Regions from separate parts of the Mesorhizobium sp. WSM4821 genome, predicted to be linked through region 1. Evidence: predicted binding sites of a transcription regulator. Region 1 holds the regulator's gene; each other region holds the start of a gene.

What was found. Region 1 encodes LexA, which represses DNA repair genes until DNA is damaged. Its sites were predicted from a motif close to TGTTCNNNNTGTGTTCNG; they were not measured.
Region 2: a site for LexA is predicted at 2,319-2,336, ahead of recA (recombinase RecA). Genes of this name have one in related genera too.
Region 3: a site for LexA is predicted at 6,155-6,172, ahead of AC0NID_RS32260 (PA0069 family radical SAM protein). Genes of this name have one in related genera too.

Annotation. Positions count from the first base shown of each region.
Region 1 is NZ_CM148371.1:4,467,491-4,477,052, forward strand. It holds gene gltX (glutamate--tRNA ligase) at 1-42, opposite strand, end outside; partial or broken gene AC0NID_RS21660 (ComEC/Rec2 family competence protein) at 145-2,614, shown strand; gene lexA (transcriptional repressor LexA) at 2,608-3,345, opposite strand; gene AC0NID_RS21670 (molybdopterin molybdotransferase MoeA) at 3,451-4,656, opposite strand; gene moaC (cyclic pyranopterin monophosphate synthase MoaC) at 4,656-5,153, opposite strand; gene trpC (indole-3-glycerol phosphate synthase TrpC) at 5,156-5,968, opposite strand; gene trpD (anthranilate phosphoribosyltransferase) at 5,973-6,983, opposite strand; gene AC0NID_RS21690 (SurA N-terminal domain-containing protein) at 6,980-8,872, opposite strand; gene tpiA (triose-phosphate isomerase) at 9,016-9,562, shown strand, end outside.
Region 2 is NZ_CM148371.1:4,958,890-4,968,451, forward strand. It holds gene alaS (alanine--tRNA ligase) at 1-843, opposite strand, end outside; gene recA (recombinase RecA) at 1,097-2,194, opposite strand; gene AC0NID_RS24265 (carbohydrate kinase family protein) at 2,473-3,405, shown strand; gene AC0NID_RS24270 (TfoX/Sxy family protein) at 3,425-3,748, opposite strand; gene AC0NID_RS24275 (GFA family protein) at 3,842-4,339, shown strand; gene sufA (Fe-S cluster assembly scaffold SufA) at 4,349-4,729, opposite strand; gene AC0NID_RS24285 (SUF system Fe-S cluster assembly protein) at 4,820-5,212, opposite strand; gene AC0NID_RS24290 (cysteine desulfurase) at 5,218-6,459, opposite strand; gene sufD (Fe-S cluster assembly protein SufD) at 6,560-7,828, opposite strand; gene sufC (Fe-S cluster assembly ATPase SufC) at 7,872-8,627, opposite strand; gene sufB (Fe-S cluster assembly protein SufB) at 8,655-9,562, opposite strand, start outside.
Region 3 is NZ_CM148371.1:6,593,731-6,603,292, reverse strand. It holds gene AC0NID_RS32295 (cell wall hydrolase) at 1-894, shown strand, start outside; gene AC0NID_RS32290 (AtpZ/AtpI family protein) at 1,137-1,535, shown strand; gene AC0NID_RS32285 (F0F1 ATP synthase subunit A) at 1,606-2,364, shown strand; gene AC0NID_RS32280 (F0F1 ATP synthase subunit C) at 2,444-2,668, shown strand; gene AC0NID_RS32275 (F0F1 ATP synthase subunit B) at 2,746-3,345, shown strand; gene AC0NID_RS32270 (F0F1 ATP synthase subunit B) at 3,356-3,847, shown strand; gene AC0NID_RS32265 (ribonuclease HII) at 4,051-4,770, opposite strand; gene AC0NID_RS32260 (PA0069 family radical SAM protein) at 4,926-6,080, opposite strand; gene AC0NID_RS32255 (glycosyltransferase) at 6,231-6,737, shown strand; gene AC0NID_RS32250 (cyclase family protein) at 6,940-7,875, shown strand; gene AC0NID_RS32245 (MBL fold metallo-hydrolase) at 7,904-8,200, shown strand; gene AC0NID_RS32240 (phytanoyl-CoA dioxygenase family protein) at 8,460-9,434, shown strand; gene moaB (molybdenum cofactor biosynthesis protein B) at 9,489-9,562, opposite strand, start outside.

The DNA of each region.
Region 1 (9,562 bases):
GGTGGGCGAGGGGGCAAAACGGGTAACGACCTTGTCGGACATGGAACTCTCAGGCAAGTGCAGGATACGGATGCGGTCGCGCGGACTTTCGCGCGCCGCGCGTTCATGTAGCATAGGAGGTCAAGGGCGCAAGGGGCAGACCCGATGGCTGGACCAGGCCGCGGTGCGGACGGGAGCGACGGCGCGGTCAGCAGCGTCAGCGAACGGTCGCTGTTTGCCGCATCGGTGCCTGTCATACCGGCGCCGGATTCACTGCCACGCCTTGATGTCAGGCCCCTGCCGCCGGAGGGGCCTGCAACGGTCCCAAGCCCGAAGATCGGCCCTGCCGTTCGGCTGCGCGGGCACCTTCGCCATCTTTCGCCGTCCGGCATCCGCAACAACTTGGCATCGGCAGCCGGCATGGAGATCGACCGTGGCGTCGCCTTCCTGCTGGTGCCGGTTTTTCTGGCATGCGGGGTGATCTTCTATTTTTCGCTGGCGAGAGAACCGGACTTTTCGCAACCCATCGCCGTCGTGGTCCTCACGGCATTGTGTGCGGCCGGCTCGCGCTCATGGCGCAAAACGCATCTGTGTTCCTGGTTGCGCTGCTGTGCGCGCTCGGCGTGCTCGCCGCCAAGGTCGGGACCGGCGCGCGGGAACGCAGATGGTCGGCGCGGAAATCCCGACGCGGCTGGCCGGCCGGATCGTCAGCCTCGACCGGATGGCGAACGGTCGCATCCGGCTGACCATCGATGCGATCTCGACCGCCCGGCCAGCGCTGCGCTATATGCCCAAGCGGATTCGCGCTTCGGCTATGAAAATACCGCCGGGCGCGGCCGCCGGATCGAAAGTGACCGGCTATGTCAGACTGCTGCCACCAACCGGCCCGGTGCAGCCGGACGGCTATGATTACTCCTTCGACAGCTATTTCGCCGGTATTGGCGCCAGCGGCTTTTTCCTTGGCACTCCAAAAACTGTTCCCCCGGATGGCGCTTCGCCAGATGGTGCACCGCTTGCCGCGCGTCTTTCCTCAGCGGTCGAGAACGCGCGGGAGAGCATCGCCGACCATATTCGCGGCAGCATCGGCGGCGCCGAGGGCGAGATTGCCGCCGCGCTGGTCGTCGGCGTGCGCGCCGGCATCCCCGAAGAGATCAACGAGGCGATGCGGCGCACCGGCATCTATCACATCATCTCCATCTCCGGCCTGCACATGGCGCTGGTTGCCGGCACGGTCATGGGGCTGCTGCGCGGCGCCTTCGCGCTGTTTCCCGATTTCTCCTCGCGACGGCCGGTCAAAAAATACGCGGCCGCGGCCGCACTCTTTTCGATCGCGGCCTATCTGATCATTTCGGGCGTGGTGGTCGCGGCCGAGCGCAGCTTCATCATGCTGGCGGTGATGCTGATCGCGTGCTGTTCGACCGGGCGGCGCTCACCATGCGCAATCTGGCGATCTCGGCGATTGCCGTCATCGTCGTCGTGTCGCCGCATGAGGTTGTGGAGCCGAGTTTTCAGATGTCCTTCGCCGCGACCGCGGCCCTCGTCGGCGCTTATGCCGGCTGGTCCGACTACCGCGCAGGCAGGGCCACCGAGCCACCGCCGCGACGATCGCCGCTCGGCTTCGTCACACGAAAATTCCTGGTGGCAATGAGCGGCCTCGCCATGACCTCCATCATCGCGGGAAGCGCTACGGCGCCTTTTGCCATATGGCATTTCCAGCGGGTCTCGCCACTCAGCCTGTTCGCCAATCTGGCGATCATGCCGATCGTCTCGCTGGTGGTCATGCCTTTCGCCCGTGCTCAGCGCTCTGGCTATGCCGTTCGGTGCCGACGGGCCTTTCCTCTATGTGATGGGCAAGGGCCTGACAGCGATGATCGTCGTGTCCGGATGGATTTCGGAGCGCTCGCCCATCGACGCGGTCGGGCTGATCTCGATGCAGTCGGTCCTGCTGGCGACGATCGCACTTGTCATCGCAACCATGGCGACGACCTGGCTGCGGATTGCGGCGCTGCCTTTCGCGCTTGCCGGCCTGCTGACGATTTCCGACACACCCACGCCCGACGTGCTGATCTCGGAGAATGCGCGGCTGGTCGCTCTACCAATCGGCGGCGGTGAGTTTGCCGTGAACCGGGCGCGTCCGAACGAATTTACCATCGACAACTGGAAACACGCCCTGAAGGCCGAGACGATCATCATGCCGGAGACGTTCGCCAAAACAGATATGCAGTTCAACATCACCGATCCGGCGGACCTGCCGCCGGGCGCGCCATTCTACTGCTCTGCCGGTCTGTGCCTCGCCCGGCATCCGTCCGGCGCGATCGTCGCGCTCGCCGACGACCGCAAAACCGCGCGGCCAGCCTGTGCCTTTGCTGATCTGATCGTCATCGACGATGCTACAGCCTATTACAATCCCTGCCGCAATCCGCTGGTCCTCGTCGTGACCAAACGGCAACTCGCTCGCATGGGCAGTGCCGCCGTCTTCTTCGATCCGCAATCGGCGACGACGCGCGCAAAAATTCGTTTCGCCGTCGAAGAACCGTACCGGCCCTGGCATGTGCAGCGAAAGTTTTCTCGAGAGGCGAGGGGCCTGCCGCCATACCGCAAGGCCGAGAAACCCAAAAAAGCCGCCGCTCAGTAACGCCGGATCAATCCGACAAGCTTGCCTTGCACCTTGACCCGGTCCGGCCCGAAGATGCGCGTCTCATAGGCCGGATTGGCGGCTTCCAGGGCGATCGAGGCGCCTTTGCGGCGGAATCGCTTCAGCGTCGCTTCCTCTTCGTCGACCAATGCCACGATGATCTCTCCCGGGTTCGCCGTGTCGGCGTTGCGGATGATGACCGTGTCGCCGTCGAAAATGCCGGCCTCGATCATCGAATCGCCCTTGACCTCCAAAGCATAATGCTCGCCGCCCATGATCATGTCCGGCGGTACCGAGATCGAATGCGTCTGGTGCTGGATGGCATCGATCGGCACGCCGGCAGCGATGCGGCCCATCACCGGGATGGATACGGTGGCAACGACGTCGTCGTCATTTCCGGCCGCAGGCATGCGTGAAGGCGCCGGCTTGATCTGTCGTCCGAGATTGCCCTGCCCAAGGCTGCCTTGAATGACGCTTGGCGAGAATTTGCGCGCCGCATTGAGGCCGGGCGCGATCGAATCGGGCAGGCGCAGCACCTCAAGCGCGCGGGCGCGGTTGGGCAGGCGGCGAATGAAGCCGCGCTCCTCCAGCGCCGTGATCAGCCGATGTATTCCCGACTTGGAGGCGAGGTCGAGTGCCTCCTTCATCTCGTCGAAGGAAGGCGGAATGCCGCTTTCCTTCAGCCGTTCGTGGATGAACATTAGCAGTTCATGTTGTTTGCGTGTCAGCATCGCGAACCCCCGACAGAATCAGAAAAACAAACCCAGAACAAACACTATCTGTTCCAGTTGTGTTCTGCAACCGTTTAAAGTTTAATGAATGTGTTGACGTTTTGTTCAGCGTAGCATCAGCACGCTGCAGGCGGCGCCAGTCGCAGCTGGGGGAGCGAACGGCTCGCGCACGATCAGCCCGTTGGCTTCTGCCAGCATTCTAAGCATCGAGGAATCCTGGATGGCGAACGGTGTCGCCAGCAGCACGCCGGCTTCTTCCTTCACGACGGCGCGTACATAGTCCTGCCTGACGTCGTTGGCCGGCATCGCGGTCCCCAGCCGTGCCTCACGCATGTCCTGGCGGTAGGCGCGGCCGCCGAACCGCGCAAGCAGCGGCTTCAGGAAGAGCTGCGTGCAGACCAGGCTCGCCACCGGATTGCCGGGCAGGCCGATGCAGCGGATGTCGCCCAGCCGCCCGAACATCAGCGGCTTGCCGGGCCGCATGGCGATCTTCCAGAAATCGAGCGTCATGCCTTCGCCGGTCAGCACGTCATGGGCGAGGTCGTGATCGCCGACCGAGGCGCCGCCCAGCGTGACGATGACGTCGGCTCCTGCCTCGACCGCTTTTTTCACCAGCGCAGCGATCGCCTCCTTGCGGTCTGCGGCGATGCCGAGATCGAGGGCACGCGCGCCGACCGAGCGGGCCGCGGCGGCGACGCCATAGGCATTGGACGAGATGATCTGATCGGGGCCAAGGTCGCTGCCCGGCGGCAGCAATTCGTCGCCGGTGGCGATGATGGCGACCAGCGGCCGTTTCACCACGCTGACTTGCGGATGGTTGGCCGACGCGGCCAGCGACAAAGCCGCCGGATCGAGCAGGCGGCCTTTCTCCAGCAGAACGTCGCCCTTCGAGAAGTCGAGCCCGAGGCGGCGGATGTTGCGGCCTTCGACCGTCGATGCGGTCACTTCGATGTTGCCGCCGCCGAGGTCGCGGACATTTTCCTGGATGACGATCGTGTCTGCGCCCGCGGGAAGCGGCGCGCCGGTGAAGATGCGCACGGCCTGCTTCTCACCGACCGTCCCGGTGAAGCCGCGACCGGCCGGCGCCATGCCGATCACCGAAAGTCTTGCCGGCACGGACGCGACGTCCGCGGCCCGCGCGGCATAGCCGTCCATGGCGGATGCGTTGAAGGGCGGCTGAGTGCGGAGCGCCATGAGCGGCTCCGCCAGCACACGGTCGGCGGCGTCCATCAGGGTGACGCTTTCGGCTTGCGAGGGCGCAGCACCTTCAAGCAGGCGCTCGAGCGCTTCGGTGACCGGAAGCAACGCCATTATTGGCCTGCCCCTTGGGCGCCCACCTTGTAGTCGCCGGATTTGCCGCCGGTCTTTTCCACCAGCCTGATGCCGGAGATCACCATGGCCCGGTCGACCGCCTTGGCCATGTCGTAGATGGTCAGGCAAGCGACCGAGGCGGCGGTCAGCGCCTCCATCTCGACGCCGGTCTTGCCGGTGACGCGGGCCAGCGCCGTGACCTTCAGGCCAGGCAGCGTCGCGTCCGGTTCGATGTCGACCGATAGTTTGGTCAACAGAAGCGGATGGCAGAGCGGGATCAGCTCATGCGTCCTCTTGGCCGCCATGATGCCAGCGATGCGCGCCGTGCCCAGCACGTCGCCCTTCTTGGCATCGCCGTCGAGGATCATTTGGAGCGTCTCTGGCAGCATCGAGACAAAGCCCTCGGCGACCGCCGTGCGCGTCGTCTCTGCCTTGTTGCCGACATCGACCATGTTGGCTTCGCCCTGTGCGCCAAGATGGGTGAGGGAGGCCGTCATCGTCAGAGAGCCTCGGCCGGCGCCTTGCCCGTCAAAAGCAGGTGCGTTGCGGCGGCCACGTCCTGTTGCCGCATCAGGCTCTCGCCGACGAGGAAGGTGCCGATGCCGCTCCGTTCCAGCCTGCGGCAGTCTTCGTGCGAGAAAATACCGCTCTCGCTGACCAGCAGGCGATCGGCCGGCACCATCGCCGCCAGCCGCTCCGAGGTCTCGAGGCTGGTTTCGAACGTCCGGAGATCGCGGTTGTTGATGCCGATCAGCCGCGACGACAGTTTCAGCGCGCGTTCCGTCTCGGTCTCGTCATGCACCTCGACCAGTGCGTCCATGCCGAGATCGAAAGCCGTCGCTTCGAGGTCGCTGGCCATGGCGTCATCGATGCTCGCCATGATGATCAGGATGGCGTCAGCGCCCCACGCACGGGCTTCGAACACCTGATAAGGCTCGAACAGAAAATCCTTGCGCAGAGCGGGCAATGTCACGGCGCCACGCGCATCGGTGAGGAATTCAGGCGCACCTTGGAAGGACGGCGCATCGGTCAGCACCGAAAGGCAGGCGGCACCACCTGTCGCATAGGCCTTGGCCAGTGCCGGCGGATCGAAATCGGCCCGGATCAGGCCCTTGGACGGGCTCGCCTTCTTGATCTCGGCGATCAGCGCGAAACCGCCGGATTTGCGCTTGGCTTCAAGCGCCGAGAGAAAGCCGCGCGGCGCATCGGCGTCTTTCGCCCGCGCCTTGATCTCGGCAAGCGGCACACGCGTCTTCGCCGCCGCGATCTCGTCGCGCTTGTAGGCTTCGATCTTGCGAAGGATATCAGACACGGCTCTATCCGTTCGAAATCTCGACCAGCCGGTCGAGCATCTTCAGCGCGCGGCCGCTGTCGATGGCTTGCGCCGCCGTCGCCACGCCGTCGGCAAGCGTCGTCGCCCTGCCCGCCACCACCAGACCGGCGCCGGCGTTCATCAGCACCGTATCGCGATAGGCGCCGGCAGCGCCGCCCAGCATGTCGCGCAGCGCCTGGGCGTTGTAGGCAGCGTCGCCGCCGCGCAACTCCTCCTTGGTATGACGCTTCAGCCCGACCGCTTCCGGGGTCAGCGTAAAGCAACGGATCTCGCCACCGACCAGCTCGGCCACCTCAGTTTCGCCGGTGGTGGTGATTTCGTCATAGCCGTCGCCATGGACGACCCAGGCATGGTCGGCGCCCAGTGCCTTCAGCGTCTCGGCCACCGGCATGATCCATTCCGGCAAGAACACGCCGACCATCTGCCTGACGACACCAGCCGGATTGGAGAGCGGGCCGAGCAGGTTGAAGATGGTGCGGGTGCCGAGTTCGACGCGGGTCGGGCCGACATGCTTCATCGCCGGATGATGCGCCGGCGCGAACATGAAGCCGACGCCTGTGTCGCGGATGCAGCGCGCGATCGTCTCCGGCGGGATGTCGATCTTGACGCCGAGCGCGGTCAGCACGTCGGCGGCGCCGGTTTGCGAGGACAGTCCGCGATTGCCGTGCTTGGCCACCGGCACGCCGCAGGCGGCGATGACGAAGGCGGATGCTGTCGAGATGTTGACTGAGTGCGAATTGTCGCCGCCGGTGCCGACGATGTCTATGGCGCCGTCGGGCGCGTCGACACGCAGCATCTTGGCGCGCATGGTGGCGACGGCGCCTGAAATCTCGCTCACCGTCTCGCCGCGCACGCGCAGCGCCATCAGGAAGCCGCCGATCTGGCCGGGTGTCGCATCGCCCGACATGATGATGTCGAAAGCTTCGCGCGCCTCCTCGAAGGAAAGGGCGGTGCCGGCGGCGACCTTGGCGATATGGGGCTTGAGCGCGCTCATCTGGTCAGGGCTTGGGTAATGGCGGTCTGGTCGATGCGAACGTCGTATTGCGTCTGCAGCTGCGCCACCAACTGGTCGAGCAGGTCGTCGGACATACCGGCGGTAAAGGATTTCTGCGCGTCGTCCGGCACCGAGCTGGCGTCGGCTCCGGCAGGTTCGAAGACTTGGTCGATCTTGAACAGAATCTGTCCGTCGCCGGTGGGCGAGGGGATCAGCCCTGTCCCGCCTTCGCCTTCGCCGAACATCGCCGCGGCTCCTTCCTTGCCGAAATCGACGTCGTCCGCCTCGCGCTTGACGCCGCGCTTGGTCTGTTTCTCGAGCTTGAGCTCGCCCGCGATCACGTCGAGCGTGGCGCCGGTCTCGAGACGTTTTTCGAGTTCGTCCGCTTTTGCGGTGAGCCGCTTGGTCGTTTCGGCCGCCGTCCAGTCGGCCACCACCTTCTGGCGGATTTCATCCAGTGTGCGGTCGCGGGCCGGCGTGATCGAATCCACCTCGTAGAACACGAAGCCGTTGTCGGCGGTGGTGAGGTCGGGATTCTCGGTGCCGGGTTCGGCCTCGAACACCGCCTTGATGAGCTCCGGCGATTCCGGCAGGTCCTTGATGATGGTGCCGTCCGGCCTCTGGCCGGTGCGATCGATCGCGTCGATGGTGACGACCTTCAGCTTCAGTTTTTCGGCCGCTTGCGCCAGCGTGCTGCCCGAAGCGCGGATATCTTCGTAGTTGTCATGCACGTCCAGCAGAATGCGGCTCGCCTCGCCCAGCGCCAGATCCTTGCGGATTTCGGTAGACACTTCGGCCAGTGGCTTCACAACTTCGGGCTTGATGTCGGTGACGCGCAGCAGCACCGATCCGAAGGCGCCCTGCACGACCGGGCTGACTTCGTTGACGTTGAGCGCAAACGCCGCATCCGCCACCGCCTTGTCGGCAATCTTGTCCTTGGCCAGCGTGCCGAGCAGCGTGTCGGCTTGCGTCTTGCCCTCGGCGGCCACGATCTTGTCGAAGGTCGCGCCGGTCTTGAGTGAATCGAGCGCGGCCTTCGCGGCATCCGGCGACTTGAACACGAGCTGTTCGATGGTTCGCATTTCCGGCGTGGTGTAGCGCCCCTTGTTCTTGTTGTAGTCGTCGCTGACCTGTTGGTCTGTTACGCCGCTCAGATCCATGATGTCTTCCGGCTCGAGTTTGACGTAGGAGAATTTGCGGTATTCGGGCGCCGCATAGGTCTTCTTGTTTTCCTCGAAATAGGCCGAAAGCGCACTGTCTGATGGCGCTTCGATCGGCTCTACCAGCGATTTCGGCAGGATCAGATAGTCGATGGTGCGGTCTTCGCCACGATAGAGCGCGACCGCCTTGAAGAAGGTGTCCGGGACCTTGAGGCCGTCCGAAACCGCCTCGACGATCTGCTGGCGCACAGCCACTTGGGCGCGATTCTTGAGATAGTCTTCCGGCCGCATGCCGACCTGTTGCAGCATGTAATCGAAAGTCCGCCGGTCGAACTTGCCGCCGGGCCCTTTGAACGCCGGGTCTTCATGGGTGAGTTGGGCCAGCCGGTCCTTGGACAGACCAAGCCCGAGCTTGCGGGCCTGCTCATCGAGGACTGCACCCGACACGAGTTGCGCCAGCACCTGATTGTCCAGGCCGAGCGCCGTCGCCTGTTCGCGGCTGATGCGCTGGCCGAATTGCTGCGACATTACGCTGATCTGGCGATCATAGGCGAGGCGGTACTCGTTGATCGATACCTTGGTGCCTCCGGCCGTGATAACGGCGTCGTGGCCCGCGAACCCACCCGCCAACTGCCCGGAAATGCCCCAGACGGCGAAGCTCAACACCAACAATATCAGCAGCGCCTTCGCGACCCAGGTCCCCGCCGCGTTTCTCAAGATACCAAGCATGCCCACTTCCGATTTTTGCGCATTTTCGCACGCGCCGAGTTTGAAACAAGCGCAATAGCGTCCTTCCGGGCCACTGTCGATTGCTTTGTGGGCTGAGTTTGGTAGTGAGGACGCAGCCGAATATTGCCCGGAGAAGCAATCCCATGACGCCAGGAATCCGCCCATTGATCGCAGGCAACTGGAAAATGAACGGTACCAGCGCCTCGCTCAACGAACTCAGGATGATCGGCAACGGCTTCATGAGCGGGCTCGATGCGGAGACCGAAGCGCTGGTCTGCGTTCCGGCGACGCTGCTTGCGCATGCCGCGGAGATCTTATCGCGCACGCCGGTCCGGGCAGGGGGCGAGGACTGCCACGCCAAGGAGAGCGGCGCCCATACCGGCTGTATTTCGGCCGAGATGCTGAAAGATGCAGGTGCCAGTCACGTCATCGTCGGTCATTCCGAACGCCGCGCCGATCACCACGAGGACGATGCCATTGTGCAGGCCAAGGCATCCGCCGCATGGCGTGCCGGGCTGGTGGCCATCATCTGCATCGGTGAGACGAGAGCCGAACGCGAGGCGGGCGCTACGCTCGACGTAGTGTCGCGCCAGGTGGCCGGCTCGGTGCCGCCCAATGCCACGGCGTCGAACACCGTCATAGCGTACGAACCGGTGTGGGCGATCGGCACGGGACTGACGCCGACTGCCG
Region 2 (9,562 bases), 490 kb from region 1:
ACGCAGATGGTCGGCGATGACGCGGAACGATGCGACGGTGTCCGCATCCGGACCGTGGCCAATCGCGGACGAGGCAGCGTCGATCAGGTGACGGAACAGGTCGGTCTCGAAGACGCTCTCCACCCCTTGCAAGATGGAGGCCATGCGTTCCAGGCCCATGCCGGTATCGATCGACGGGCGCGGCAGGTCGATGCGCTCGTCCTTCCTCACCTGTTCATACTGCATGAACACCAGGTTCCAGAATTCGAGGAAACGGTCGCCATCCTCCTCCGGACTGCCGGGAGGGCCGCCCCAGATATGCTCGCCACGGTCGATGAATATCTCCGAGCACGGCCCGCATGGTCCGGTGTCGCCCATCGCCCAGAAATTATCCGAGGTCGGGATGCGGATGATGCGATCGTCGGAAAAACCGGCGATCTTCTTCCAGAAGCCGGCTGCCTCGTCGTCGGTGTGGTAGACGGTGACGAGCAGCTTGTCCTGCTTCAGCCCGAACTCCCTGGTGATCAGGTTCCAGGCGAGCTCGATGGCGCGCTCCTTGAAATAATCGCCGAACGAGAAATTGCCGAGCATCTCGAAAAAGGTCAGGTGGCGCGCGGTGTAGCCGACATTGTCGAGGTCGTTGTGCTTGCCGCCGGCACGAACGCTCTTCTGGGCGGTGGTGGCACGCGAATAGGGCCGCTTCTCCAGGCCGGTGAAGACGTTCTTGAACTGCACCATGCCGGCGTTGGTGAACATCAGCGTCGGGTCGTTGCGCGGCACCAGCGGACTCGAGGCGACGACCTCGTGACCCTCTTTGCGAAAATAATCGAGAAATGCCGACCGGATCTCGTTCACGCCACTCATGGATGCTTGCCTTTTCGAGAGAACCGCCAGGGCGGAAAATGGACATGGCCTTTTAGCGATCACGCCCCAGCCTGTCCAGAAACACGGAATGGCCCAATTCGCGGGGCTTGCCGGTCGTCTCCGCGCCATCGCGGAAACGCAAACCGCCGGCGCTGGCGCCGGCGGTTTGAAACGCAAAGTTACAGAACTCGATTACATAAGCTATAGATAATGAACCGGGATTATGGCCAGATTCCGACCCATCGTGGAAGCCTCACATGGCGCCGGCTTCGTCCTCGAAACCATCGTCTCCGCCTTCGGAGCCACCATTTTCGAGGAATTTCTCGGCGATCAGTCCGGCATTCTGCCGCAGCGCCAATTCGATCTCGCGCGCCGTGTCGGGATTGTCACGCAGAAACAGCTTGGCATTCTCGCGACCCTGGCCGAGGCGCTGCGAATTGTAGGAGAACCAGGCACCCGACTTTTCGACCACGCCGGCCTTGACGCCGAGGTCGACAAGCTCGCCGGTCTTGGACACGCCCTCGCCATACATGATGTCGAACTCGACCACCTTGAAGGGCGGAGCCAGCTTGTTCTTGACCACCTTGACCCGGGTCTGGTTGCCGACGACCTCGTCGCGGTCCTTGACCGAACCGATGCGACGAATGTCGAGGCGCACCGAAGCATAGAATTTCAGCGCGTTGCCGCCGGTCGTGGTCTCGGGCGAGCCGAACATGACGCCGATCTTCATGCGGATCTGGTTGATGAAGATGACCATGGTGTTGGAACGCGAGATCGAGGCGGTCAGCTTGCGCAGCGCCTGGCTCATCAGGCGGGCCTGCAGGCCGGGCAGAGAATCGCCCATTTCACCCTCGATTTCGGCACGCGGCGTCAACGCCGCGACCGAATCGACCACCAGCACGTCGATGGCGCCGGAGCGCACCAGCGTGTCGCAGATCTCCAGCGCCTGCTCGCCGGTATCGGGCTGCGAGATCAAGAGGTTTTCGAGATCGACGCCGAGCTTGCGGGCATAGACCGGATCGAGCGCGTGCTCGGCATCGACGAAGGCGCAGATGCCGCCCTTCTTCTGGGCTTCGGCGACCGTGTGCAACGCCAGCGTCGTCTTGCCAGAGCTTTCCGGCCCGTAGATCTCGATGATGCGGCCGCGCGGCAGGCCGCCGACGCCAAGCGCAATGTCGAGGCCAAGCGAACCCGTCGGCACCGTTTCGATCTCGACGACCTGCTCGTTTGCGCCGAGCCGCATGATCGAGCCCTTGCCGAAGGCACGCTCGATTTGCGACAGCGCCGCATCCAGAGCCTTTGATTTGTCCACTGCTTTGTCCTCTACAAGCCGCAACGTGTTCTGAGCCATGATACATCACCCCTTGGTCGTCAATGAAGGCCGGACCATCCGTTTATCCTTCTTAATTTGTACCTTATTTGTTCTCCTTTGACAAGGGGCGCCAAATATTTGAAACACAATCGATATCCTGATTTGTTCTTTTTTTGTTTCGCAGTTTCGATCCCGGATGCGATCCCATTTCCCCTGAGGGATGGTGCTGCCAACTTCCGAATCGCGCCTTCGGTTGCCGGGTTTCGCCGGACAACCTAGTCTCTACCCGGGGCAATCAGCAAAGGTCATCTCGCCGCATGATGAAATCGCCGACAATCCTGGCCGTAGGCGGCGCCTATATGGACCGGCGGGGCCAGCTTTCGGACGTCTTCGTGCCGGCGGCGTCAAACCCCGGCACGATGCATGAGAATGTAGGCGGCAGCGTCTTCAATGCGCTGCGCAGCGCGGTGCGCCGCGGCGTCTCCGGCTCGCTGCTTTCGGTGCGCGGCGGCGATGTCCTGGCCGACACGGTCGCCCGCGCCATCCTTGCTGCCGGCATTGCCGATCTCTCCGCGGTGTTCCTCGATCGCACGACGCCGACCAACACGGTGCTGGTCGACCGCAACGGCGAATTGATCATCAGCCTTGCCGACATGGCGCTCTACGATCTGGCGCTTCCCAAGCAGATCCGCCGTGCCAAGGTGCGCGAGGCGATCGGCATTGCCGACGCGGTCCTGTGCGACGCCAACCTGCCGCCGGCAGCTCTCGAGCGGCTGGTGGCGCTTGCCGCCGGCAAGCCGGTCTTCGCCCTCGCCACATCGCCGGCCAAGGTGGCGCGGCTCACGCCGGTGCTCGGCAGCCTGGCGCTGGTCTTCATGAGCCGGAACGAGGCCATTGCACTCGCCGATGTCGATATCGGCGCCGGGGAGCAAGATATTGCCGACGGCTTGAGGCGCGCGGGCCTGAAGAGCGGCGTGGTGACAATGGATGACGGTCCGGTGCTGGGTTTCGACGAAGCCGGCGCCTTCTCGATCCCGCTGCCAGGAAAGGTCGCGGACGGCGCCGGCGATGCGCTGGCTGGCGCAACGGTCGCCGCCCTGCTTCGCGGCCTGAGGCTGCGGGCAGCGTTGCGCGAAGGCGTTGCCGCGGCAATGCTTGCCATCGAAAGTGCTGAGTTTGTACCGGCCTTTACAGCAGCGAGTTTTGCCAGGGCGCTGGCGTTTGTGCCGGAGCCGCGGAAAGTGGCATGATGTCCATCCGAGAGGCAGCCTACTTCCCCGCCCGCAGCCCCGCCTCATAGGCCCGGCGCGCCCACACCGCCATCTCATCCGGATCGTCGAAAGCGGTGTCGGGAATGCTCCAATACGGCATGGACACCAGCTTGCCGTGCCTCGAGCCGGTGTAGGTCCACTGCGTGCAGCCGGCCGCTTCGAATTCGGGCGCGCTTTCAGTGTCGGCTTTCAGCAAAAGCTCGCCGCGAAGGACGATCGCGACGATGACGCCGTCGAAATAAATGCCCTTGCCGCCGAACAGTTTTCGTATGCTGACCGGCCCGAGGCCTTCGAAAAGTTCGGCGATGCGTTCATTGTCCATGCCGCGATCATGGCATCCGGATTTCCCCTTGTCATCGCCGCAACCAAAACCATGCTGACAGGTTGAAAAGCCAAATTCGACGGAGTTTTCTTCATGCCGCTTCTGCTCAAAGGGTCCTGCCGGTGCAATGCTGTCCGCTTCGAGGTGGAAAGCCACACGCCGGTGCCATTCATGCTTTGCTACTGTTCGATCTGCCGCAAGCAGCAGGGCGGCGGTGGCTTCGCCATCAATCTCGGCGCCGATTTCGATACGCTGAAAATCAACGGCAAGCGCAATCTTGGCGTCTACCGGGCCGAGATCGAGGACGACGAACATCCGCAATGCGAGATCTCGTCAGGCGAGCGCAATTTCTGCAAGAAATGCGGATCGGCCCTCTGGCTCTACGACCCGACCTGGCCGGAGCTGGTCCACCCCTTCGCCTCGGCGATCGATACAGATCTGCCGAAGCCGCCTGAAAAGGTGCACCTCATGCTGAAATACAAGGCGAACTGGGTCGAGCCCGACATCGGCGAGGACGACAAGGTCTTCGATGTCTATCCCGAAGAATCGATCGCCGGATGGCACAAACGAACGGGAATGTGGGTGGACTGAGGAGCCCGGTCAGGCCGACGCGCGCGCCTCGGCCAGTGCCTTCAGGTCGGCCGGCTTGAGCTCAACCGATTCGCCGCAACCGCAGGCCGAGCTCTGGTTCGGATTGCGGAAGGTGAAGCCGGTGCGCAGCGTCGTCTGCTCGAAATCCATCTCGGTGCCAAACAGGAAAAGCGCTGCCTCGGGCGCGACATAGACATGGGCGCCGTCTCGCTCGACATGGTCGTCCTTGGTGTTGGGCTCGGTCACCAGGTCGACCGTATATTCCATGCCGGCGCAGCCGCCCTTCTTGATGCCAAGGCGAATGCCATGCGCGTTCTCACGCGTCGCGACGATCTCGCGAACCCGGTCGGCAGCCTTTTCGGTCATCGTGATGACGGCGAAGCGTCCCATCTTTTCTTTCTCCATTGCGTGCAGGTTCAAGGCCTGCCGAATGATTCCTCACCTAAAATGGTGAAGTTTTCTACCTGGCGCAAGTGCGCCTCAATACCAGCCTACCGCGACCTGCGCCTCTTCCGACATGCGGTCGGGCGACCACGGCGGATCGAAGGTCATGTTGACCTCGACGCCGGAAACGCCTTCGACGGCGCCGACGGCGTTCTCCACCCAGCCCGGCATTTCGCCGGCCACCGGGCAGCCGGGCGCGGTCAGCGTCATGTCGATCTTTACCGAGCGGTCGTCCTCGATGTCGATCTTGTAGACGAGGCCAAGCTCATAGATATCCGCCGGGATTTCCGGGTCGTAAACCGTCTTCAGCGCCGAGACGATGTCGTCGGTCAGCCGCGCCAGTTCATCGGCTGGAATGGCCGAGGCGGAAACAACCTCGTCGGTAGCCGTTTCCGGAGTGGTCTCAGCGGTATGGCTGGCATCATCCATGATCGTCACCCGAAGAACTTTCGCGCTTTTTCCAGCGCATCGGCCAAAGCGTCGACTTCGGCCCTGGTATTATACATGCCGAACGATGCCCTGCATGTGGACGTTACGCCGAAGCGTTTCAACAGCGGCTGGGCGCAATGGGTGCCCGCGCGGACTGCAACGCCTTGCCGGTCGATCACCATTGACACGTCATGGGCATGGATGCCCTGCAGCTCGAAGGAGATGATGGCGCCCTTGCCGGGCGCATTGCCAAAGATGCGCAGCGAGTTGATGGCGCGCAGCCGCTCATGGGCATAATCCTTCAGATCGGCCTCGTGAGCTGCAATGCGCTCGCGGCCGATCTTTTCCATGTATTCGAGTGCTGCACCCAGCCCGATCGCCTGGACGATCGGCGGCGTGCCGGCCTCGAAGCGGTGCGGCGGATCGTTGTAGGTGACGATGTCTTCGGTCACTTCCTCGATCATCTCGCCGCCGCCCATGAACGGGCGCATGCGCTCCAGCATGTCCTTCTTGCCGTAGAGCACGCCGATCCCTGAGGGACCGTAGACTTTGTGGCCGGTGAAGACGAAGAAATCGCAGTCGAGATCCTGCACGTCGATCGGCATATGCACGGCGCTCTGGCTGCCGTCGACCAGCACGGGAATGTCTCTCGCATGCGCAATGCGCACGATTTCCTTGATCGGCGTCACCGTGCCCAGCGCGTTCGACATGTGCGTGATGGCGACCAGTTTTGTGCGATCGGTCAGCCGCTTCTCGAACTCTTCGATATGAAAGACGCCGAGATCGTCGACCGGTACCCAGACCAGTTTTGCGCCTTGCCGCTCACGGAGGAAATGCCACGGCACGATGTTGGAATGATGCTCCATGATCGACAGAACGATCTCGTCGCCCTCGCCGATATTGGGCATGCCGAAGCCATAGGCGACGGTGTTGATCGCCGCTGTGGTGTTCGAGGTGAAGACGATGTTGTCGGTGCTGGGCGCGTTCAAAAACCTCTGTACTATCTTCCGCGCGTTCTCATAGGCGTCGGTCGCGGCATTGGACAGGAAATGCAGCCCGCGATGGACGTTGGCGTATTCCTGGGAATAGGCGTGCTGGATGGCGTCGAGCACGATCTGCGGCTTCTGCGCCGAGGCGCCATTGTCGAGATAGACCAAGGGTTTGCCATAGACTTTGCGCGCGAGTATCGGGAAATCGCGGCGGATCGCCTCGACGTCGTAAGGAATGCTTTCGACTTTCTGGTCCATCACAAGCTCTCTCGAGGCATCGCCTCATTCCGTCCAACACCCCTCATCCGACCGAGCTCCGCTCGGCCACCTTCTCCCACAAGGGGAGAAGGAAAGCGCGTTACCCGTGCGCGACGAACCAGCCGTCCAGCCTCGTTTCCAGCGCCTCGACGATCGCCTCGTCGTCCAGCTCCTCGATCACCTCGGCGACGAACGCCTTGACCAGAAGACCACGCGCGGTCTTCTCGTCGATGCCGCGCGCCATCAGGTAGAACAGGTGGCTATGATCGATCTCGGTGACCGTCGCGCCATGCCCGCAGACGACGTCGTCGGCAAAAATCTCCAGCTCCGGCTTGGTCGAGAACTCGCCATCGTCCGACAGGAGCAGCGTGTTGCAAGCCATCTTGGCGTTGGTCTTCTGCGCATATTGGTGGACGTTGATGCGCCCCTGGAAGACGCCGCGCGCCCTTCCGGTCACCACGTTGCGGATCACCTCCGTCGACGCCGTGTGCGGCACGGCATGGTCGAGCACCATGGTCACGTCCGTATGCGTGTCGCCGGCAAGCAGGTTGATGCCGCGCAACGTGAAGTCGGCGCCTTCGCCGGTGGTCTTGACCACGATCTCCTGTCGCACCAGCTTGCCGCCGGCATTCATCACAAACAGCGTCAGCTTCGCATCTTTGCCCAGATGCGCCTTGAACTGGGCGAGATGGGTCGCCGTATCCGGCTGCTCCTGCACGATCAGCCATGTCACCTCGGCGCCGTCGCCAAGCACAAGCTGGCTGACGGAGCTGACGAGTGCGGCGCCCTCGCCCGTCTGGCGCTCGACGACGACAGCCTTGGCGCCGGCACCGACGCGGACGCCCAGGCGCACATGTGTCTGGCCGCCGGATTGCAGGTTTTGCAGCTCGATCGGCTTGTCCAGTTCGGTGCCGTCGGCAATGTCGACAAAATAGCCGTCAGCGACAAAAGCGGTGTTCAGCGCGCCGATGGCATCGTCGGCGCCATAGGGATCGAGCCCCGGCGCGATGCTGCCGTCGGTCAGCTTTTCCGACAGGCGCTGCACGGCGATGCCCTCGATATCGGGCGTTTTCGTGCTCGACACGCCATTCAGGACCGGCAGGACGGCGGACCCCTCGACGATTGGCGCAACAGCTTTCGGGGCGGCCGCGGGATCGAAGTCCGGCACCGAAGTCAGCAGTTGGCGCAGGTCGGTATAATGCCAGGACTCGATACGCCGCGTCGGCAGGCCGCTCTTGATCGCTTCGATGGCGTCGTCGCGCTTCAGCATCACCGTGCCGTCGCCCGGCAGCAGCGACAGCCGGTCGCCGAAGGCGTCGATCAACGCCGTTTCGGCCGGCGTTCGCTGGGGTGTGGTGTGTATATTCATCAGTTTCGCCCTATTTGGCTTGCCTTCCAGGCCTTCCGGCATCTCACGCGGCTTCGCCGATCACGCCGGCGTAGCCGTTGGCTTCGAGGTCGAGCGCCAGCGACTTGTCGCCGGACTTGACCACCTGCCCCCTGTAGAGCACGTGCACGCTATCCGGCACGATGTACTGAAGCAGGCGCTGGTAGTGGGTGATGATGACGATAGCGCGGTCTGGCGCGCGCAACGCATTGACGCCTTCCGAGACGATCTTCAGCGCATCGATGTCGAGGCCGGAATCGGTCTCGTCGAGCACGCACAGCTTCGGTTCCAGAAGCTTCATCTGCAGGATCTCGGCGCGCTTCTTCTCGCCGCCGGAGAAGCCGACATTGAGCGGCCGTTTCAGCATCGCCATGTCCATGTTGAGCAAGCCGGCCGCGTCCTTCACGCGCTTGAGGAATTCCGGGATCTTCAGCGGCTCCTCGCCGCGCGCCTTGCGCTGCTCGTTCATCGCCACTTTCAGGAATTCCATCGTCGCCACGCCCGGTATCTCCATCGGATACTGGAAAGCGAGGAAGATGCCGGCAGAGGCGCGCTCGGCCGGATCCATTTCGAGGATCGACTGGCCGTTGTAGAGGATATCGCCCTCGGTGACCTCATAGTCCTCGCGCCCGGCGAGGATGTAGGACAGCGTCGACTTGCCCGAGCCGTTCGGGCCCATGATGGCGGCGACCTCGCCCGCTTTCACCGTCAGGTTCAGGCCGCGGATGATCTCGGTGCCGTCATCGACAATGCGGGCATGGAGGTTTTTGATTTCAAGCATTTTTTCTTTCCTGAAAATTTTGTCCGGTCAGCCGACCGAGCCCTCGAGGCTGATACCGATCAGCTTCTGCGCCTCGACCGCGAACTCCATCGGCAGTTGCTGGATGACGTCCTTGACGAAGCCGTTGACGATCAGCGCGATCGCCTCTTCTTCCGGAATGCCGCGCTGCATGACGTAGAATTTCTGGTCCTCGGAAATCTTCGACGTCGTCGCCTCGTGCTCGAACTGTGCCGTCGCGTTCTTGGCTTCCATGTAGGGCACGGTGTGCGCGCCGCACTGGTCGCCGATCAGCAGCGAGTCGCAGTTGGTGAAGTTGCGGGCGTTGGTCGCCTTGCGGTGCGCCGAGACCTGGCCGCGATAGGTGTTCTGCGAGAAGCCGGCGGCGATGCCCTTGGAGATGATGCGGCTCGACGTGTTCTTGCCGAGATGGATCATCTTGGTGCCGCTGTCGACCTGCTGGTAGCCGTTCGACACGGCGATCGAGTAGAACTCGCCGCTGGAATCGTCGCCGCGCAGGATGCAGCTCGGATATTTCCAGGTGATGGCAGAGCCGGTCTCGACCTGCGTCCACGAAATCTTCGAGCGGTCGCCGCGGCAGTCGCCGCGCTTGGTGACGAAGTTGTAGATGCCGCCCTTGCCTTCGGCGTCGCCGGGGTACCAGTTCTGCACCGTCGAGTATTTGATCTCGGCATCGTCGAGCGCGACCAGCTCGACCACCGCGGCGTGAAGCTGGTTCTCGTCGCGCTGCGGCGCCGTGCAGCCTTCGAGATAGGAGACGTAAGCACCCTCCTCGGCGATGATCAGGGTGCGCTCGAACTGGCCGGTGTTCTTCTCATTCATGCGGAAGTAAGTCGACAGTTCCATCGGGCAGCGCACGCCCTTGGGTACGAAGACGAAGGAGCCGTCGGTGAACACGGCGGAATTCAGCGTGGCGT
Region 3 (9,562 bases), 2.1 Mb from region 1:
GTCTCGTTTCGCGGCAAGGGCAGCGTGGCCAGCGCGACGCCCGACGAAGACCGCATCATGCGTGCCGACAAGAAAGGCCGCATCATCATGGTCTCGCCGGTCGCGCCACCGAAGAACTTCAATGCCGGCTCGATCTTCGAGCGCACCTCATCGCTGCTTCGCCCGAGCATGGACGGCGCCCTGAAGATGGCTTTCGCCAAGCCCGAGATCAAAGGCAAGGAGATCCAGATTGCCGCCGCGTTTCACGCGCGCGTCGACAAGAAGCCGGATCCCGGCGTGCCGGCCATGCTTGCCGCACTGGTCAACAACGACCGCCCCGACGTCCTGGCGACCGCCTACGCCCCGGCCGCGCCCGACTATGCGCAGGCCTCGCCCTTCGAGGCCTTGCTTCAGGACGAGAAGCCGAACGACGGCCGCTTCATTCCGCCGATGGCCAAGGGCGATCATTCGTGGATGCAGATTCCGTTGCCGGCGAGCGTCTTCTCCAAGAAGGAACAGGCTTGCCTCGCCAATGGCATCTACTTCGAGGCGCGCGGCGAGACCGTGCGCGGCCAGGCTGCCGTCGCCCAGGTCATCCTCAATCGCGTCCGCAATCCGGCCTATCCGAACTCGATCTGCGGCGTCGTCTACCAGAACGACAAGTGGTTCAACCGCTGCCAGTTTTCCTTCGCCTGCGACGGCAGGAAGAAGCGCATCCAGAACCCCGCCAACTACAGAATTGCCCAGGATGTCGCCATGGCCGTCACTGCCGGCAAGATCTTCATCCCGGAAGTGGGATCGTCGACCCATTACTACGCCAACTACGTCAATCCGGGCTGGGCGCGAACCATGAAAAAAATGACCAAGATCGGCCTGCATATCTTCTACCGCACCTATGGCGGCGGCTGGAGCTGAGCGCTCCGGCAAGGCCCCAGGCGCGGTCGATCGAAGACCCGTCGCCGGGGGGATTCGGCCGCGGCACGCCAAAGACGGTATCGGGCACGATGTCGCACCTTGGTAAGACATTGATTTTAAAGCGAAAAATACTTAAGGCTGAAGTTCCGCCCGTGGCTTGACGGGCGCGGACCCTCTAACTATGTTGCCGGCGACTTAAGAGCGGACGGACGGCGACGATCTGACCGGGCAAGGGGGTTGCGATGGCCGACATGAATGGGCCAGACGGAACCGGGGAAACCGGCCGCGGCAAACAGCGTCAAGCCGACATCCGCGACGACGATCTTGAGCGCCGCCGGCGTGACCTTGAAGCATCGCTTGCGACAAGGCGGCCGGACCGGCTCGAGGGGAAAGACGACGCGAAAGCGGGCAGTGCGGCCGGATATGGCCAGGCGCTCAAACTGTCCAGCGAGTTCATCGCCGGAATAGTGGTTGGCGTTGGCATCGGCTGGATCATCGACCGTCTGGCGGGGACTTCGCCATGGGGTCTGATCGTTTTCCTGCTGCTGGGTTTTGGCGCCGGCGTGCTCAACGTCCTGCGTTCCGCAGGGCTTATGGCAGAATTCGGACAGGGCGATAAAACGCGCGATCCGAAAGAATGAACTTGCGACCGCTCGGCGGTTGCAACGAACAGGACACTGAGGCCGCGTGCGGCTTTGATGGGGATTTAAAGTGGCTGCTGACAAGGTCGATCCGATCCACCAGTTCAACATCGTCAAGTTGATTCCAATCAACATCGGCGGCTACGATCTGTCCTTCACCAATTCGGCTCTTTTCATGGTCGCGACCGTCGCGGTCGCGTCGGCGTTCCTCTATCTCACCACCTCGAGCCGCAGCCTCGTTCCCACCCGTCTTCAGTCGATCTCGGAAATGGCCTACGAATTCGTCGGCAACATGCTTAGGGACGCAGCCGGAACCCAAGGCATGAAGTTCTTCCCCTTCGTGTTTTCGCTGTTCATGTTCGTGCTGGTTGCCAATCTGCTCGGTCTTTTCCCGTATTTCTTCACCGTCACCAGCCACATCATCGTCACCTTCGGCCTTGCCGCGCTGGTGATCGGAACCGTTATCGTCTACGGCTTCATGAAGCACGGCCTTGGTTTCCTTAAATTGTTCGTTCCGCATGGCGTGCCGGTTTACCTGCTGCCGCTGGTGGTACTGATCGAGGTGATCTCCTTCGTCTCGCGCCCGGTCAGCCTCTCGGTTCGTCTGTTCGCCAACATGCTGGCCGGGCACATCACGCTGAAGGTGTTCTCGGGCTTCGTGGTGAGCCTGAGCGCACTTGGCACGCTTGGCATTGCCGGAGCGGTCCTGCCACTGGCGATGGCCGTGGCGCTGACGGCGCTCGAACTGCTGGTCGCCTTCCTGCAGGCCTATGTCTTTGCCGTGCTGACCTGCATGTATCTGAACGACGCCCTGCACCCCGGGCACTGACCCAGGCTGACCCAAGAGTTTCCGGCATTGCTGCCGGATGGAATCGCAACGGAATTTTAGATCCAAAGGAGTTGAAAACATGGAAGCAGAAGCAGCAAAGTACATCGGCGCCGGCATCGCATGCCTCGGCATGGGTGGCGCCGGTATTGGCCTCGGCAACATCTTCGGCAGCTATCTGGCGGGCGCGCTGCGCAATCCGTCGGCCGCGGATGGCCAGTTCGGCCGCCTGATCTTCGGCTTCGCCGTGACTGAAGCGCTGGGCATCTTCTCCCTTCTCATCGCGCTTCTGGCCCTGTTCGGCTGAGCCCCTGATCGGCTAAAATTGGGAATTGGACGGGTTGGCCGCTATCCAGCGGCGGGCCTGATATCAGGGGATAGTCCATGTTCGTGACATCTGCCTTTGCGCAAGAGTCCGCGCCCGCCGTCGAAGGCGGCCATACCGTGACGGAAGGCGATACGCATTCCGAAACCGGCGTGCCCGCCGAGGGGCACGGCGTGTTCCCGCCTTTTGATCCGGCGACGTTTCCGTCGCAGATCGTGTGGCTGGCGATCACCTTCGGACTGTTCTATCTGTTCCTGAAGAAGGTGGTGATGCCGCGTGTCGGCGGCATCATCGACGTCCGCAACGACCGCATCACGCAGGACCTCGACCATGCCGCCAGGCTAAAGGGCGAGGCCGATGCCGCCGTTGCCGCCTATGAACAGGAACTGGCGGAAGCCAAGACCAAGGCCAATGCGATCGGCCAGCAGGCCAGCGATGCCGCCAAGGCGGAAGCCGAGGCCGCCCGCAAGACGGTCGAGGCCGCCCTCGATCAGAAGCTTGGCGAAGCCGAGGCGCGCATTTCGTCCATCAAGGCGACTGCCATGAAGGAAGTCGGCACGATCGCCGAGGACACCGCTTCGGCCATTGTCGAGGCGCTCGTCGGCGGCAAGGCCAGCAAGGCCGAGATCGCGGCAGCCGTCAAATCCGTGGCCCGGTGAGGAGCGCATCATGGACGCCACATCACTCGCAACGCTTTGGGCCACTGTTGCCCTCGTCATTTTTCTCGGCATTGCCGTCTATATCAAAGTGCCGCGGCTGATCGCCAAGGCGCTCGACGCGCGCGCCGACAAGATCAGCAACGAGCTTGAAGAAGCGCGCCGGCTGCGCGATGAGGCCCAGCAACTGCTCGGCCAATATCAGCGCAAGCGCAAGGAAGCCGAGCAGGAGGCTGCCGACATCGTCGCCGCCGCCAAACGCGAGGCCGATATGCTGGCCGCCGAGGCGCACAAGAAGACCGAGGACTACGTAGCCCGGCGCACCGCACTTGCCGAATTGAAGATCGGCCAGGCCGAGCGCGAGGCGATCGGCGAAGTGCGCGCCAGTGCCGTCGATATCGCCGTCGAAGCCGCCCGCACGCTGCTTGCCGGCAAGATCGACGCCAAGGCGGGTGCGGACCTGTTCAAGGCCTCGCTTCAGGACGTGAAGTCCAAGCTGAATTAAGCGGAGTCACAGCCGTTAAATCATCAAAGCCGCTGGGGAAATCCGGCGGCTTTTTTGTACGTGCGACGGCGGTCGAGCGCGTATTCCCCCCTTGAGGCCACATCAGGGGGAGATGGCCGGCAGGCCAGAGGGGTAGCCGCGTGAAGCGCCAACCTTTTCTTTCGTCCCACATGGCGTCGCGTCAGCCGAGGCGACATCTCCCCTCAAGCGGGAGGTTGGCGCTCGGCGAGATCCAAGCCCGCAAGGCTGTCCTCATCAGCCACCTCGGTGCCGCCGAGCCGGAATGGTGCGAAGGAGGCGCGGTGCAGCCGCGCTACCGGTCCATGCACCTCGATCGCCGCGCGGTGGCGGACTGTCGCGTAACCCATGTGGACCTCGAAACCATATTGTCCATGATGGCTGCCGCAGCCGCACATCATGCGGTCGCGCATTACCTTGGCCACGATCGAAGCGGCGGCGATCGACTGCGAGCGCTGGTCGCCCTTGATCAGCGCGCGGCCCGGGCAAGGCAGGCCTGGCGGCACGTCGCGGCCATCGGCGAGCGCCAGTTTCGGCTGCACCGGCAAGCCGACCAGCGCACGACGCATCGCCTCGAGGCTGGCCTTGAGGATATTGCTGTCATCGATGCCTTCCGCGCTGACCGAAGCCATCGACACACCAAGAGCGGATCCGAGGATTTTCAGGAACAGCGCCTCGCGCTGCAGATGGTTGAGGCGCTTGGAATCATCGAGACCGTCGGGAATGTTGGCGGGATCAAGCACCACCGCTGCCGCGACGACCGGTCCGGCAAGCGGGCCGCGGCCAGCCTCGTCCATTCCCGCAACCGGCCACAGACCCTCGGTCATCGCCTTCGTTTCGAAGGAGAAATCGGGTCTCTCGACGATTTCGAAGAGAAGCGGAGAATCAGAACGCGCGCGAGCCATGTTGCGGCGAGGTTCGCATCGGCTCCGATTCTCCGCAAGCCCCTCCGGGTCGGATGGGGCACCGGACCCGGAGGGCACCGTCTGCAAGCCCGGGGACAAGGCAGGCCGGACGGGATTTTTTCATGTGCCGCCGGCAATGGCGGCACATGATGTCTTCACAGCAGCATCAGTTGCTCGGTTGCCCTGGCCGAGGCGACGAACTGGTCTGTCCTGAGCGACCGCCGCTCGGCGTTGAGGCCAAGCCTTTTGGCGGCGATCTCGAAACGCCGGCCGATCTGCCAAGCATAGGGGCCGGAACCTTTCATGCGCTTGCCCCATTCCGAATCATAATCCTTGCCGTCGCGCATCGATCGGATCAGCGACATCACGTGACGGTAGCGGTCCGGATAATGGCGCAGCAGCCAATCCTTGAAGATCGGCGCGACCTCCAACGGCAGGCGCAGCACGACATAGCCGGCTTCGCGCGCTCCTGCCGCACGTGCCGAATCGAGGATGCGTTCCATCTCCTGATCGGTCAGGCCGGGGATGATCGGCGCGACCATGACCGAGGCCGGAATGCCGGCATCCGAAAGCTGCCTGATCGCCTCCAGCCGCTTGGTCGGCGTCGACGCGCGTGGCTCCATCGTTCTGGCCAACATCCGGTCGAGCGTCGTCACCGACAGCGCCACCTTGGCCAGCCCGCGTTCGGCCATGCGCGACAGGATGTCGACATCGCGCGTCACCAGTGCGGATTTGGTGACGATACCGACCGGGTGGCCGCGCGCCTCCAGCACTTCGAGTATCTCGCGCATGATCCGGTACTGTTTCTCGATCGGCTGATAGGGATCGGTGTTGGTGCCGATGGCGATGGTGCGCGGCTGGTAGCCGTCCTTCGACAGCTCCTTGTCGAGCAGCCGCGCCGCATCCGGCTTGGCGAACAGCTTCGATTCGAAATCCAGCCCTGGCGACAAACCCATGAAACTGTGCGTCGGCCGGGCGAAGCAATAGACGCAGCCATGCTCGCAGCCGCGATAGGGATTGATCGATCGATCGAAGGAAATGTCCGGGGATTCGTTACGGGTGATGATGGTGCGCGGCTTCTCGACCTGCACCTCGGTCTTGAAGGGCGGCAGTTCCTCCAGCGAATTCCAGCCATCGTCGAACACATGCCGGCTGACCGGTTCGAACCGGCCGGACGGGTTGATGCCGGCAGACCGGCCGCGATTGCGGTCCGGACGGATACGGACGCCGCTCTGCTCGATCATTGCATTGGCCATCTCGGCTCTTCCAGCCCCGAAGGCGGCAATGTCGGCACGTACGATCTGTTCCATTTTCGCCCTCTCCCACGGATTGTCGGTTGACTGTCGAATCGCTCTGCTCATGAAATTATTCCTATTTCGTGAAAGGGAACAAAGCAAGAACTTTTTATGGTGCGACGCAAAACTGGCGCTATGTCCGGCTTTCCGCTATTTCGGCAAACGATGCTCAGCGTTCTCATCCAGACCCTGAATGACGAAGAGAGACTTGCCCGCACGCTCGCCTCGCTGGTCGGCGGCGCCGTCGAGGGCGTGGTGCGCGACGTCGTCGTCTGCGACAATGGCTCGACCGACCAGACGCACCGCGTTGCCGAACATGCCGGCTGCCTTTACGTGGCCAGCGGCGGCATTGCCGCCGGCATCAGGCACGCCAGGGGCGATTGGCTGCTGCTGCTGGAGCCGGGTGCGCGGCTGGCGGAAGGCTGGATCGACGAGGTCGCCGTCCATACGGCCAGGCAAACCATGCCGGCGCGGTTCTCGCGGGCGCGCGGCAGCCGCCTGCCGTTCCTGTCGCGGGTGTTTTCGGGGAACCGGGCATTGGCCGAAGGGCTGCTGATCAGCAAGCGTCAGGCCGCGGCCTTGTCGAAAAACGCCCGCAGCGCCGAAGCCATCGCGCGCGGCCTTGCGACCAGGAGGCTCGATGCCGAGATCTGGGTGGCGCCGGCCAAGTGAGGTAGGTCGCGCACTGCGTGACGGCGGCTGACGCCGCGGCATGCCGGGCGGTCTTCATCGAGGCGTCACCGAGGCTGGAGGCGCGACCTAAGCGGCTGGCCTGGTGGAAGCCGTATTGGAGCGACCCTCCTGGGAGGAATGCATATGCTTGTCGTCCTGCGGGAAACTGGCGATACTCCGCGACATTTCGGGGAGATTGCAGATGAATATATCCAAGCTCGTTCGTATAGCCCTGCTCGGAGCCGCCTGGTCAGTGCCGGCGATCGCTTCGGCGCAGGAATCGTCGCTTTGGTCGGTTTATGAGAATACGCTCAAATCGGCCAAATATATCGATCTGACCCACGCCTTCGAGCCGGTGCAGCCCGTATGGCCGGGCTTCGCCAATGCCAAGTTTAAACCAACTGTCGCCGGTCAGGACATCGAGGGCTACGTCAAGGCCGGCGAGGAGTTCACCTACGACAAGCATGGCTTCGTCGCGACCGCCTACGAGTTGACGACGGACCAATATGGCACGCAGCTCGATCCGCCCTCCCACTGGAACCCGCTCGGCGCAACGATCAGCGACCTGCCGGCCACTTATGCCGTACGGCCGCTCGTCGTGATCGACATCAGCGGCAAGGTACAAACTGACGAAGGCTATCACCTCCAGGTCGCCGACATCGAAGAGTGGGAAAAGGAGCACGGCAGCATACCGGAAGGTTCGGTCGTCTTCGTGCGTTCGGATTGGTACAAGAAATGGTCCGACGCCGCCCGCTTCAACCAGAAGCCGTTTCCAGGCGTCAGTTTGGACGCGCTGAAGTTCCTGCATCTGGAGCGGAAGATTCTGTTCCACGGTCATGAGCCGCTCGACACCGACACCACGCCCAATCTCGAAGGCGAACATTGGCTGCTTCACAACGATTTCACGCAGGCGGAAGGCGTTGCAAACCTCGACAAGGTACCAGAGGCCGGGGCGCTGGTCACAATCGGCTTTGCCAAGCCGCTCGGCGGGTCAGGCGGATATGCGCGTTACATCGCTATTGCACCCGCCGACTGGACGGAGGGCGTTTCGGTTACCGAAGCGCCTGGTGCGCCGCTTTCCCGGCAAACCGCGCCGCTCAAACGCGACGAGAATGGCGTCTTCCGGCCGACGCCCTGAACGCCGGCGATATCCGGGCGGCCGGGCCATGGCGCGTCCGGCCATCTGCACCGGCTCGCATTACGGCGCCATCGGCCGGCTCGACATGCTCATGGTGCTTATCGACGGCGGCATGACGCTGTCGCTCGACCGGATGACCAAGATCACTGCGCGGCTCTCTTCCTCGATGATCCTGCCGATGCATCGCGATTCGACTCCGATCGCCGAATTCACAGGTAGGATGGGCGACCATTTCGCGGTGGAATTCCTCTCCGGCCGGTCGCTGACGGTCTCGCTGACGACGCTGCCCCACCGGCCGACGATCATCATCTTCGAAGGGGTTTGACCGCGAACTTTTCCGCCCGTGCCGATGACTGAGCGTCGCATGGCGGCCTCTTGAACATGCAAGAAACCTTCAGAGATCAAGAAGCTTCATGTTTCGTCAAGCACGTCAGAAATGTTTGTCGCAGACTCATTTTTGTGCATTGCACAATATCGGGCCTGGGGTTACCCTTCCTTCGAAGCGGCGGATGGGTTTGGGTAATGCCGGAACAGTCAGCGACCGACGCTTTTGTTGCTCCTGCCCCTCATAGCTGAGGATCCCGATGGCCTTTTCAAGCCCTGACAAATCCGGTGCTGCAAGCCTCGAGTCGATCGCTCGAAACGGCAGTCTGCTGCGTCGCATTGCCGTGCGGATTCCGACCTATCTGACGGACCTTCGCGAGAATCCGGCATGGCTGCCAATGTTCATGCTGGCGCGCACCATGCCGGCGCGGCGGTTGCATTGGCGTAGTGCAAAACCCGTTCCGCCGAAACAAAAAGCGCAGGAAACGATGTTCGCCGGCGTCGATTGTGATGCGGTGGTCCGCGCGCTCCGCTCGGAAGGCCTGTTTTCCGGGCTTGTTCTGCCGCCGTCGATCCACGAGGAGATCGCCAGCTTCGCGCAGCGCACACCGTGCTTCGGCAATTTCGATCGTCGCTTGGAGTTCCCACCGGCCAAGCATGCGGAGGCCGAGAAGCAATTCGGCCGCCCATTGCTCAGCGGGCACTTTTTCGAGCGGATCCTCGACTGCAATGCCGCGCTTGCCGTGCAGCGCGACCCGTTGCTTCTCGACATCGCCGCCCACTATCTCGGCAGCCAGGCGAAGCTGATCACCACCCGCGTCTGGTGGAGCTTTCCGACGAACGCGGTCTCAGACGCCGAGAAGAATCTGGCGTCGCTTGGCAAATACCATTTCGACCTCGACGATTGGCGGATGCTGAAATTCTTCTTCTATCTCAATCCGGTCGATGCCGAAACCGGTCCGCATGTCTATGTCAGGGGCAGCCACAACCGCCGCAGCCTCAAGCATCAGCTGACGCTTCTTGTCGGCCATCCGGCGGAAGAGGTCCTGGACGTCTACGGCGCGCAGAGCCCGGTCACGCTGACCGGCCAGGCGGGTTCGGGCTTTGTCGAGGATCCCTTCGGCTTTCACATGGGCACCGTGCCGACGCGCAAGCCGCGGCTGATGATGGAAGTCGGCTTCGGCGTTTCGCCGCCCTCGCGCCGGCGCTTCCATGGCGAGCCCGTCATCCGCTGACTTTTGGCGCTGGTTCTGGGAAAGCCCTGAAAACAGCCTTTCCCGGAAACCGGACTAACTTGCCTTGGTGCCGCGACGCAGATGCTCGTCCAGGCGCGGCATGATCTCGACGAAGTTGCAGGGCATGT